4 regions of the Massilia sp. BAP21 genome follow, and region 1 is predicted to be linked to each of the others. Evidence: predicted binding sites of a transcription regulator. Region 1 holds the regulator's gene; each other region holds the start of a gene.
The links. Region 1 encodes sigma-54, which starts transcription at its own class of promoters, with help from an activator protein. Its sites were predicted from a motif close to TGGCANGNAANCTGCTTT; they were not measured.
Positions count from the first base shown of each region.

Region 2: ACWYRN_RS15295 (PEP-CTERM sorting domain-containing protein) is a predicted target of sigma-54. The motif match lies at 1,027-1,044, and genes of this name have one in related genera.
Region 3: ACWYRN_RS03215 (ANTAR domain-containing response regulator) is a predicted target of sigma-54. The motif match lies at 1,368-1,385, and genes of this name have one in related genera.
Region 4: ACWYRN_RS22340 (PEP-CTERM sorting domain-containing protein) is a predicted target of sigma-54. The motif match lies at 1,076-1,093, and genes of this name have one in related genera.

Region 1 is NZ_CM173596.1:1,388,769-1,391,684, forward strand. It holds gene hpf (ribosome hibernation-promoting factor, HPF/YfiA family) at 1-299, opposite strand, end outside; gene ACWYRN_RS06080 (RNA polymerase factor sigma-54) at 361-1,845, opposite strand; gene lptB (LPS export ABC transporter ATP-binding protein) at 1,893-2,648, opposite strand; gene lptA (lipopolysaccharide transport periplasmic protein LptA) at 2,654-2,916, opposite strand, start outside.
Region 2 is NZ_CM173596.1:3,463,707-3,466,622, forward strand. It holds gene ACWYRN_RS15290 (CheR family methyltransferase) at 1-907, shown strand, start outside; gene ACWYRN_RS15295 (PEP-CTERM sorting domain-containing protein) at 1,073-1,717, shown strand; gene ACWYRN_RS15300 (LysE family translocator) at 1,695-2,321, opposite strand; gene cphA (cyanophycin synthetase) at 2,514-2,916, opposite strand, start outside.
Region 3 is NZ_CM173596.1:744,351-747,266, reverse strand. It holds gene ACWYRN_RS03225 (S9 family peptidase) at 1-619, opposite strand, end outside; gene ACWYRN_RS03220 (hypothetical protein) at 783-992, opposite strand; gene ACWYRN_RS03215 (ANTAR domain-containing response regulator) at 1,396-2,058, shown strand; gene ACWYRN_RS03210 (CmpA/NrtA family ABC transporter substrate-binding protein) at 2,055-2,916, shown strand, end outside.
Region 4 is NZ_CM173596.1:5,074,512-5,077,427, forward strand. It holds gene lpdA (dihydrolipoyl dehydrogenase) at 1-133, shown strand, start outside; gene ACWYRN_RS22335 (porin family protein) at 386-907, shown strand; gene ACWYRN_RS22340 (PEP-CTERM sorting domain-containing protein) at 1,125-1,721, shown strand; gene ACWYRN_RS22345 (porin family protein) at 1,929-2,432, shown strand; gene kefF (glutathione-regulated potassium-efflux system oxidoreductase KefF) at 2,575-2,916, shown strand, end outside.

The DNA.
Region 1 (2,916 bases):
TGACTCTTGAGCATGTCCTTGTACTTCATCACTTGCCGGTCCAGCCTGTCCATCAACAGATCGATCGCAGCGTACAAATCTTGCGCCACACTTTCCACGTGCACGGTCTTGCCAGAGACGCGCAAGTTGATCTCGGCCTTCTGCCTTTTTTCTTTTTCGGTAAGATTGTCGATCGCGAGGATCACGTGGGAATCGATCACTTGATCGAAGTGGCGGGTAATGCGCTCAAGCTTGTTTTGTACGTATTCACGAATGGCGGGAGTAACGTCGAGGTGGTGACCGCTGATAGTGAGATTCATACACACTCCTTTGAAGAGGTGGCGGCTGCCGCGCCGCGCAGGAAGCGCGAGGGTGCCGCCGTTACAAGGATTTGCGGAGACTGACTGGAGGAATTTTCAGTGCCTCACGGTATTTGGCAACCGTGCGGCGTGCGATGACCATTCCTTGTTCACCGAGCATTTCCGCGATCTTGCTGTCGGATAATGGGTTCCTGGGGTCTTCTGCTCCTGTCAGTTGCGCGATGAGAGCCCGGATCGCCGTCGAAGATGCTTCGCCCCCCGCTTCGGTGGCGACGTGGCTTCCGAAGAAATACTTCAGCTCAAACATGCCGTGCGGGGTCAGCATGAATTTCTGCGTGGTTACGCGAGAGATTGTGCTCTCGTGTAGGCCTAGTGTATCAGCTATCTCGCGAAGCACAAGGGGCCGCATGGCAACCGCGCCATGGCTGAAAAAGTTGCGCTGGCGCTCCACAATTGCCTCGGAAACACGCAGGATGGTATCGAAGCGCTGGCGCATGTTCTTGATCAGCCACTTCGCTTCCTGCAGCTGCGCGCTCATCTGCCCTTCGCCTTTCCCGCCCTTCAGCAAGGCCGCGTACATGTGGTTCACGCGCAGGCGCGGCATCACTTCGTGGTTCAGGGTCACACCCCAGCCGCTCTTCGTTTTCCGGACAATAACGTCCGGAACCACATAGTCCGAGGTGCTCGATGCGAACGCGGCACCGGGGTGCGGATGGCACTGGCGGATCACGGCCTGCGCTTCGCGCAGGTCTTCGTCGTCGCAGTCGAGCGCCTTTTTCAGCTTGTTGAATTCGCGCTGCGCGAACCAGGTCAGATACCCTTCGACGATCTTTAGTGCCGTGCGCCGCGTCACCAGCGGCACGCCGGGCATGCGGCGGATCTGCAGCGCCAGGCATTCGGCCGCGCTGCGCGCACCGACGCCCACCGGATCGAGACTTTGAATCAGCGCCAGCGCGCAGCGCAGTTCGTCCATCTCGACCTCGAGTTCCTGCGGCAGGCGCGCGTGGATCTCGTCGAGCTGTTCTTCCAGGTAGCCATTGTCGTCGATGGCGTCGATCACCAGCTCGGCCAGGGCGCGGTCGCGCAGGTTCAGGTTGGTCACGCGCACCTGTTCCGACAGGTGTTCGCGCAGCGTGATGCCGCCGGCTTCCAGCTGCGGGCGGCCGTCCTCGTCTTCGCCGTTGCCCGAGGCCCGGCCGCTGTCGCCCCAGTCGCTGTCGGATCCACCCGGCTCGCCGTGTTCATGGTCGCCGCCGCCGTCGAGTCCTTCGGGCGCGTCGGCGCTGGCCGGCGCGCTTTCCTCGTTCGATGGCGCGGCCGGTGCCTCGCCCTGCGCGGGTGCGCTGTTGATGGCGCCGTCGGCCAGCAGGCGCACCGAGCGGTCGAGCGGATCGTCGAGCCGCTCCAGCAAGGGATTGTCGGACAGGATCTGCTCGATTTCCTGGTGCAGTTCGAGCGTGGACAACTGCAGCAGGCGGATCGATTGCTGGAGCTGCGGCGTCAGGGCCAGGTGCTGCGATGTCCGGAGTTGCAGGGATTGTTTCATCGATTCTTACTGTTCAACTGCGGTTCAAAGCGGTGTCGTTACCTCGATTACATGCGGAAGTGCTCGCCCAGGTAGACGCGGCGCACCGACTCGTCGGCGATGATGTCGTCGGGGCGGCCCGAGGCCAGTACGGCGCCCTGGTTGATGATGTAGGCGCGGTCGCAGATGCCGAGGGTTTCGCGCACGTTGTGATCGGTGATCAGGACGCCGATGCCGCGCTCCTTCAGGAATCGCACGATGCGCTGGATCTCGATCACGGCGATCGGGTCGACGCCGGCAAACGGTTCGTCGAGCAGCACGAAGCGCGGGTTGGTGGCCAGCGCGCGCGCGATCTCCACGCGGCGCCGCTCGCCGCCCGACAGCGACAGGGCCGGGTTCTCGCGCAGCTTCTCGATCTGCAGTTCGGCCAGCAGCGAATCAAGGCGCTCGTTGATGGCGTCCTTCGAGAGCGACTTGCCGTTGTCGTCGCGCTGCAGTTCCAGCACGGCGCGGATGTTGTCCTCGACCGTCAGCTTGCGGAACACCGAGGCTTCCTGCGGCAGGTAGGACAGGCCCAGCACCGCGCGCCGGTGGATCGGCAGGCTGGAGATGTCGGTGCCGTTGATCTCGATGGCGCCGGCGTCCGACGGTACCAGGCCGACGATCATGTAGAACGAGGTGGTCTTGCCGGCGCCGTTCGGGCCGAGCAGGCCAACGACCTCGCCGCAGCCCACTTCCAGCGACACGTCGCGCACCACCAGGCGCTTGCCGTAACTTTTCTGCAGCCCCCGCACGACCAGGGTGCTGCCTGCGCTTGCTCCCATCATGCTCATTTCCCCGCCGGCGCTGGTGCCGCTGCGGGCGTGGTCCTGCGCGGCGCGATGATCAGGGTGCCGCGTCCGCCGCCCACCTTGCTTTCGCCGCTGGCGTCGTTGCGCACGGCCGCCACTTCCTTGCGGTTGTCGTAGGAGATGAAGGGGCCGTTCAGTTCATTCGTCAGGCGCCCGTCTTCCAGCTCGCGCACGGTCGCTTTCGAGAACAGCTTCACCAGTTCCTGGCGTTCGTCGTACTCGATGCGTTCGGCCTGGCCTT
Region 2 (2,916 bases), 2.1 Mb from region 1:
GCTGACGATGGCGCCGGTGCTGCCCGACCTCGTGGTGCGCGGCATCGTCGAGGTGATGCGCGCCGATCCGGCGTCGCAGGACATCGCCATCGAGCTGTCCGGCAGCGCCGACGGCCTGTACGTGATGGCCGACGCCGTGCGCATCGAGCAGGTGCTGATGAACCTGCTGAGCAATGCGCTGAAGTTCACGCCCAGGGGCGGGCGCGTCGCGGTGCAGGTCGAGCGCGACGACGGCCTGCTGCGCATCGACGTCATCGACAGCGGCCAGGGCATCGCGCCATCCTTCCTGCCGCACGTATTCGACATGTACGGCCAGAGCGTCTCGGTGACCACGCGCACCAAGGGCGGCCTGGGCATCGGGCTGGCGCTGGTGCGCGAGATCGTCGCCCTGCACGGCGGCCGGGTCGAGGCCTTCTCGGAGGGCGCCGGCAAGGGCGCGCGCTTCAGCGTCTGGCTGCCGCTGCTCGACAGCCACGCCGCGCCGCTGTCGGGCGGCGGCGGCGAGGGCGAAGACAGCATGGCCGGCCTGCGCATCCTGGTGGTCGACGACATGGAAGAGATGCTGCTGATCTTCAAGTCGCTGCTGGAGACGGGCGGCGCGACCGTGTTCGAGGCCACCAGCGCGCGCAAAGGGCTGGAAATCCTGGAGCGCGAGCAGATCGATCTGCTGATCTCGGACGTGTCGATGCCCGAGATCGACGGCTACGAATTCCTGCGCCGCATCCGCGCCAATCCGGCGCTGGCCAGGTTGCCGGCAATTGCCATCAGCGGGATGCGGCGCGACAGCGATATCGCGAATGCGCGTGCGGCGGGCTACTCGGCGCACCTGGGCAAGCCGGTCTCGGTCGAGCGCCTGAGCGCGATCGTGCACAACCTGCTGCCGCGCGGCGGGGCGGCGAAACGCTGAAGTGGCGTGGGTGCATCCGGGCGCTCAATGGCCGCCGGATGTCGCCAAGTTTTACATCCCTCGCAGAGGGATTTGACAATCTCTCCGTAAGGCATTGATTTAGCGGAAGCTTCCGTCACGGGCGTAGAACTTGCTTTTCTTTCCTGGTCAACTGAAAGGAGAGCCATGAGCATGTTCCCGCACCGCCTTACCGCTTTGTTCCTTGCCTGCCTGGTGAGCGGCAGCGCCGGCGCCACCGTTGTTGCCAGCAATACCCGCTACGGCCTGTTCGACGGCAGCGAGGGCACGCGCAGCCTCAACGTGACTTACCACGGTTCCATCCTCGACCTGAACCTGATCTTCGACCTGGCCAAGTGCGACGATCCGCCGATCGGCGCGAGCGGCGGCGCCTGCCGCGGCTTCGGCATCCCGTATGAAGACGAGTTTTCGATTGCGCTGGTGGCGCCCGACGGCACCACGGTCGACCTGGTGCGCGCCTACGACACCTATGCGCGCGGGAATGCCGGCGCCGGGCGCGTGCGCCTGCATTTCGACGACGAGGCGCCGGATGCCGCCGGGCCGCAGCTGGCATCGGGCAGCTTCCGCCCGGCCGGGTCGTTGTCCGCCTTTGACGGCATGGATGTGTACGGGCGCTGGACGCTGCAGTTCCAGGATTTCTTCCCGGGCGACCCGCTCGAATTCTTCGCGGCGCGGCTGGATGTGGAAACCGATCCGCCGGCGCCGGTGCCGGAACCGGCGTCCCTCGCCTTGCTTGGGCTGGGGCTGGGCCTGCTGGAGCTGCGGCGCTTCAGCGCGCGACGATCAGCTTGATGCCGAGCGCGACGAAGACGGTGCCGGCGATCCGGTCCAGCCATTTGCCGGCGCCGGGCTTGCGGTTCAGCCAGGCGCCAATCGCCCCGGCGAAGTAGCCGAGCAGGCCGAACAGGATCGCCGCCTGCACGGTGAAGGTCACGCCCAGGGCCAGCATCTGGCCGGGCACGTTGCCGTTGGCGGGAATGACGAACTGCGGCAGTAGCGAGAGGAAGAACAGCACGACCTTCGGGTTGATGGCGTTGGCCACCAGGCCCTTGGTGAACAGGCTGCGCAGCGATTGCGGGGCGGCGTTGCCGTCGCTGGCTTTCGAGCCGCCCTGGCTGCGCAGGGCGTTGTAGCCGAGCCAGACCAGGTACAGGCCGCCGCCGATGCGCAGGGCGGTAAAGGCGACCGGCGAGGCGGCAATCAGGGCGCTCACGCCGAGCACGGCCAGCAGGGTGTGGCTCAGGCAGCCGAGCGCGCAACCGAGACCGAATACCATGCCCTGCTTGCGTCCCTTGGACATGCCCAGGCCCAGGACCATCAGGTTGTCGGGGCCGGGGGAGGCGGTGAGCAGGATGGCGGCGAGCAGGAAGCCCAGGAATTGTTCGGGTGCGAGCATGGTGTGTTTTGGATGACCGGGGATGATGCTGGGTGGCGTAGGGTGGACGGGTTCCCCGTCCACGCGTTCAAACATGGCGTGATCCGCCGCGACGTTCGATTTTGCCGCGTTGAATCAAACGGCGCAAGGAGCCGATGCGAATGATCAGGTGATGGTTGAACGCGTGGACGGCAAAGCCGTCCACCCTACGGCTTATGCCTCGGCGACACGCTTGGCAATGTGCGCCAAGGCCTCATCCACCTGGTCGATCAGGATCAGGCACAGGTCGCCGTCGGACACACGTTCCAGCGCGCGGTCGATCGCCACGAACTCGCCGTAGATCTCTTCCACGTGACTGGTGCGCGATGCACCCTGCAAGCCCTGGCGCAGCAGCGCCACCACTTCGCCGTCGGCCCGCCCGCGCTGGCACTGGTCTTCGTACAGCAGCACGTCGTCGAAGGCCGCGCCAAGAATGGCGGTCTGCTGCGTGATGTCCTGGTCGCGGCGGTCGCCGGCGCCGCTGATCACCACCGAACGCCGTTTGGCCGGCATGTTCTCCACGGCCGACACCAGCGCCGCGATCGCGTCCGGATTGTGGCCGTAGTCGGCGATCAGC
Region 3 (2,916 bases), 640 kb from region 1:
CGGCGCGGGCGCGGCCGGCGTCGCGGTCGTCCTTGGCGCGTTTCAGGGTGGCGATCAGGCGCAGCTGCATGTCGCGCAGGGCGTCCGGGTCAGTCGCGGCCGGGTCTTTCGCGGCGCGCGGCAGGGCGACCGGGCCCTGCACGCGGCTGGCGCGGTCCCAGCTGAACCACTCGTGGCCGATGCGGAACTGCACGGCGCGCTCGTCGCTCGAGAACTGCGGGTCCTCGGCCTTGACGCCGCGCGTGACCTGGACCAGGGCGCCGCTTTTCAGGTCGCGCTCGAACAGGTCGCCGTTGCGCACCAGGACGGCGCGCGTGTGGCTGCGGTTATAGACGACGTTCGGGCTATCGAGCTTTGCCAGCTCGGCGTCGGCCACCTTGCGCGGCTGGCCGCCCTGCACGGCCTCGAACGTGTCGCGCAGCTGCGAGCCGGTGCGCTTCTGCTTGTAGAAGACCTGCTTGCCGTCCCAGCTGAACCAGGCCTGTTCGGCAGGGTTGCCGATCCAGTCGGGGTTGGCCATGGCCTGGTCGAGGGTGATGGGCGTCGGCGCCGCAGCCGCCGTGAAGGCGACAGATGAGGCCGTGAACGCGGCAAGAATCGTCAGTACAGGAAGTCGCATCGTGAATGGTGGTTGGTTAGCGAAATAGCTTTCTGGCTAGAAATTGCGAATGCATTCTAGCTCAGCCACCATGCGACGGGGCAGTTCGCGGATGAATAATCCGCAAGAATTGTTACCCGCGTATTGCTGTGTTTACACGGGCGTTTGAACTATTTGCAGTGGCTCAGGCAGCCTGGTTCTGCGACTTCGGCTGGCGCGGCAGGAACATGGCGATGCGTGCAACGACGGCGAGAACGGCGAGGCCAACTGGCAGGTATTCGAGAGTGATCATGGTCAAACCTTTCTTGCGCTGGTCAGCGCGGTGGTTGGTCAATACGGCGATGTTGCGTTGCAGTATAGAACGATCCGATTCATAAACAAACTTTATGTTCATGATGTCCGCGATAAACTGTACTTATGATCTGCTGCCTGTCACACGCGGCGATATTGACGGCTGATATATCTCGACTGCAACAAAACCGCATGATGCGTCGATTGCTTACGAGAGGCCTCTGTACCCTGGACGTATGATGGACGTAAGGTGGGCACGCTGTGCCCACGCGGTACGCACACATCCGGCGGCTACGTGCGGAGAGGCGTCGCTCGCGCAATACCCGTGAGCCGCCGGCAGACCGTGGCCGGGTGATGCCTCGCGAGCGACAAGCCGAGGCACGTGTTCAAAAGGAGGCGTCCGTACCGCGTGGGCACGGCGTGCCCACCGTACGGTCAATTTCGCGGTGAGATCATGCAGCAGGCGGTCAGGCCAGTGTGGCCCGCTTCTTGCATTCCTCATCGGCATGAAATCCAGCCACCCACCCCGCAGCCTGCGCATCGTCGTCGTCACCGCCGACACATCCGGCCATGACGATGCCGCGCTCGCCGCCCGGCACGAGCGCAACACGGCGCTGCGCATCGGGCTGCTGGAGTCGGGCTACGACATCGTCGCCTCGCTGCCGCCGGACATCTTCCTGCCCGAGCGCGTGGCCCAGCTGCAGCCGGACCTGATCATCGTCGACAGCGAATCCGATGCGCGCGATGTACTGGAACACATCGTGATCGCCACGCGCGACGCACGCCGCCCCATCGTCCTGTTCACCGAAGACCACAGCGCCCCCGCGATGGAGGCAGCGATGGCGGCCGGGGTCTCGGCCTACATCGTGGCCGGCCTGCAGGCCGAGCGCGTGCGGCCCGTGCTCGACGTGGCCCTGGCGCGCTTCCGGCGCGAGCAGCAGCTGCTGGGCGAACTGGCCGACACGCGCCAGAAGCTGGCCGAACGCAAGGTGGTCGAGCGCGCCAAGGGCGTCCTGATGGCGCGCTACCGCCTGAAGGAAGAAGAAGCCTATGGCCGCCTGCGCAGCCTGGCGATGAACAAGAACCTGAGACTGGCCGAGGTTGCGCAGCGCATCCTCGACGTCGAGGATTTGCTGGGCCAGGCCCCGGCTGCGAAAGGACAGACATGACGGGTTTGCAGGGGCAGGGCGGGCAGGGAGCCTATGCGGCAGGCAGCGACCGGCCGGAAAAGACGGAACTGCGGATCGGCTTCATGCCGCTGGCCGACTGCGCGCCGCTGGTCATGGCCTCCGTACTCGGCTTCGACGAGAAGTACGGCATCCGCCTGGTGCTGGAACGCCAGCACTCGTGGTCGGCCATGCGCGACCGCCTGAACACGGGCGAGCTCGATGCGGCCCAGGCTTTGTATGGCCTGCTGTACGGCCTGCAGATGGGCATCGGCTCGGCGCCGCGCGCCATGGCCCTGCTGATGAACCTGAACCAGAACGGCCAGTCCATCGTGCTGTCGCGCGCCCTGGCCGAACGCGGCGCACGCGATGGGACCGGACTGGCCGCACTGATGCACGCGCAGCCGCGCCGCTACACCTTCGCCCACACCTTCCCGACCGGGAACCACGCCATGTGGCTGTGCTACTGGCTGGCCGCCGCCGGCATCGATCCCTTGAAGGATGCCACGCTGGTCACCGTACCGCCCGGACAGATGGCGGCGAACCTGGAGGCCGGCCACATGGACGGCTTCTGTGCGGGCGAGCCCTGGAGCCGGCGCGCGCTGCAGGGCGGCGCCGGTGCGCTGGCGGCGCCGAGCAGCCAGGTCTGGCCCGACCATCCGGGCAAGGCGCTGGGCGCGCGCGCCGATTTCGTTGCGGCGCATCCGCACGCCTGCCGCGCCCTGGTGGCGGCCCTGCTCGACACGGCGCGCTGGCTCGACGCCTCGCCGGTGAACCGCGAAGCGGCGGCCGAGGTGCTGGCCAGCGCCGCCTACGTCAACACGGGCGTGGAACTGCTGCGCGCCTGCCTGCTGCCGCGCC
Region 4 (2,916 bases), 2.1 Mb from region 1:
CGCGTTCGGGCAGTCGATCGAGCTGGGCGCCACGCTGGAAGACATCGCCGGCACCATCCACGCCCACCCTACCCTGGGTGAAGCGGTGCAGGAAGCGGCCTTACGCGCGCTGGGGCACGCCTTGCACATCTGATAGCAGGGCTGGAAGTCCGAACACGGACTGCGGGGACGGGGATTGCTATCCTTCGTCCCCTTTTTATTAGTATTCCAACCATAGTGTCGTTTTAGTACGACATTTCTTGCCGAATGTGTGGTCTGAGTGCACCAGAATGTGGCATAACGTCAATACCGTTTGTCCTGGTTTATCAAAACGCAAGACAAATGCGATAAACGCATGGCGGCACCGAGTGCCGCCTGATTTCCGATTTGTGAGAAAGCCATCATCATGTTCAAGAAAATCGCAGCCGCAGCAGCCCTCGTCGTCGCTTCCTCGTCCGTCTTCGCCCAGCAAATGCCGCAATGGTATGCCGGCGTCGACGCTTCCTCGACCAAGATCGAAGGCGCAGACCGCGAAGGCGGCGGCGGCGTCTTCATCGGCTACAACCTGAGCCCGAACTTCGCCATCGAAGCCGGCTGGCACCGCCTGGCCGAAGCCGACCTCTATTACTGGGACCTGGACGCGCGCGCCAAGGCCAAGTTCGACCAGACCGACGTGTCGCTGATCGGCACCCTGCCGCTGAGCAATGGCTTCGGCGTGTATGGCCGCCTGGGCTACAACCACCTGAAGATCAAGGCATCGGCCAGCGCCGGCAACGTCCGCGTGTCGGAATCGGATTCGGAAGACAAGGTCCTGTACGGCGCCGGTTTGTCGTACACCTTCAACCCGCAGATCGTCGGCCGCCTGGAAGTGCAGAAGCCGCATAGCGACATCACCAAGGTGGCGGTTGGCGTGGGCTTCAACTTCTGATCTTGCGGTTCCGGCCCGGCCGGATTCCCCTGAAAACCCGGACCTTCGACGGTCCGGGTTTTTTTATGCATGGTGATTGTCGGAAATCTTTACGATTGCATTCGCACAAGATTTCGTTAGGTTAATTTTCCGCTTAGAAATCAATGACATAAATAAATATTTACATATTGGCATGCTAATTGCTCACACGCAGGGCTCAACCTAACCGGAGATTCCCATGTCACTGCGTTCCCTGAAAGCCCTGTTCGTCAGCTTGTCCCTGCTTGCTTCCACCTCGGTCTTTGCTGTGCCGTTGGTCGTCAATCTGAACAACATCGACAGCGTCGGTGAAATCGGCGACCCGGGTAATACCGTCCTGACTTACGATATCGGGGCCAATTCGCTGGTCACCGGCATCAGCTACGACATCAACGTCACCGCTTACCGCCCAAGCTGGCTGGACGAACTCGGCCTGGCGTTCACTAACTCGAAAGGCACGGAAGGCGTCTTCTTCAACCCGGGAGTGGGCCTGCTCTTTTCCGGTACCGGCAGCTTTGCCGACTCGGCTGACCTGACGGAGTTCGGCCTGGCCTTCAATGTCGGCGTCGACGGCATCCTGCGCCTCGAATTCTTCGAAGACTTCGACGACTTCGGCGTGAACCCGGATGGCCGCTGGAACTTCGGCACCATCACCTTCGACTACACGCCGGCGGAAGTCGCAGGCGAAGTACCTGAGCCAGCGACTGCCCTGCTGCTGGGAGGCGGCGCCATGCTCATGGGCTTTGCCAACCGCCGCCGCCGCGCTGCCAAGGCGCTTGGCGCCGCAACTGCCTGATCTGTATCAAGTTTTCCCGCAATGGCGCCTTGGGCGCCTTTGTTCGTTTATGGCCAGCATTGCCCATCGATACGCTTGCTTCCGAGCGATTCGAAAACACAAAATTTAGCGTTGCCAGCAAGAAAAGCATGTTCGTGCGATAATCCGGCCCCGGCCGAAACATGGCGTTTCGGCCCTTTCCGTTTTACCGCAAGAAAAGGCATTACCATGTTCAAGAAAATCGCAGTCGCAGCAGCCCTCGTCGCCGCATCGTCCGTCTCCATCGCCGCACCACAGACCCCGTTCTACGCCGGTGTCGACGTGTCCTCGACCAAGGTCGAAGGCTTCGACGACAAGGGCGGCTACGGCGCCTTCGTCGGCTACAAGCTGAACGAAAACCTCGCGGTCGAAGGCGGCTACCACCGCCTGGCCGACACCGATGTCAACCTGGGCGGCTACCGCGCCGACACCACCCTCGACCAGATCGACGTGTCGCTGATCGGCAGCGTCCCGCTGTCGAACGGCTTCAGCCTGTACGGCCGCATCGGCTACAACCGCCTGAATGGCGAAGCCAAGTTCGACGGCGAAAAGCTCAAGGACCACTCGCAGAACGCCCTGTACGGCATGGGCCTGGGCTACTCCTTCACCCCGGTCGTCACCGGCCGCCTGGAAGTGCAAAAGCCTGACAGCGATGTCACCAAGCTGGTGGCCGGCGTCGCTTTCGCCTTCTAAATCACGCTTGTTCCGGCGCTAAGCCGGAAGCAACGACGAAACCGGGCTGCCTGTGCAGCCCGGTTTTTTTATGCCCGTATGGATGACCGGCGCGGCGGGCGGCCTGCTTGTACAATTCGTACAACATCACTACTCAGCCACCATGCCGAACCACCGCATCCTGGTGCTCTACGCCCATCCGGCGCCGCACCGCTCGCGCATCAACCGCCGCCTGGCCGACGCCGCGCGCGCCATCGACGGCGTGCTGCTGCACGACCTCTACGAAACCTACCCCGACTTCTTCATCGACGTGGCGCACGAGCAGGCGCTGGCCGAGCAGGCCGAGCTGGTCGTCTTCCTGCACCCGCTGCGCTGGTACAGCATGCCTTCGCTGCTGAAGGAATGGGTCGACGCCGTGTTGCAGCCGGGCTGGGCCTACGGCCCCGGCGCCACGGCGCTGCAGGGCAAAGGCTATTTGCTGGCCCTGACCACCGGCAGCGGGCCC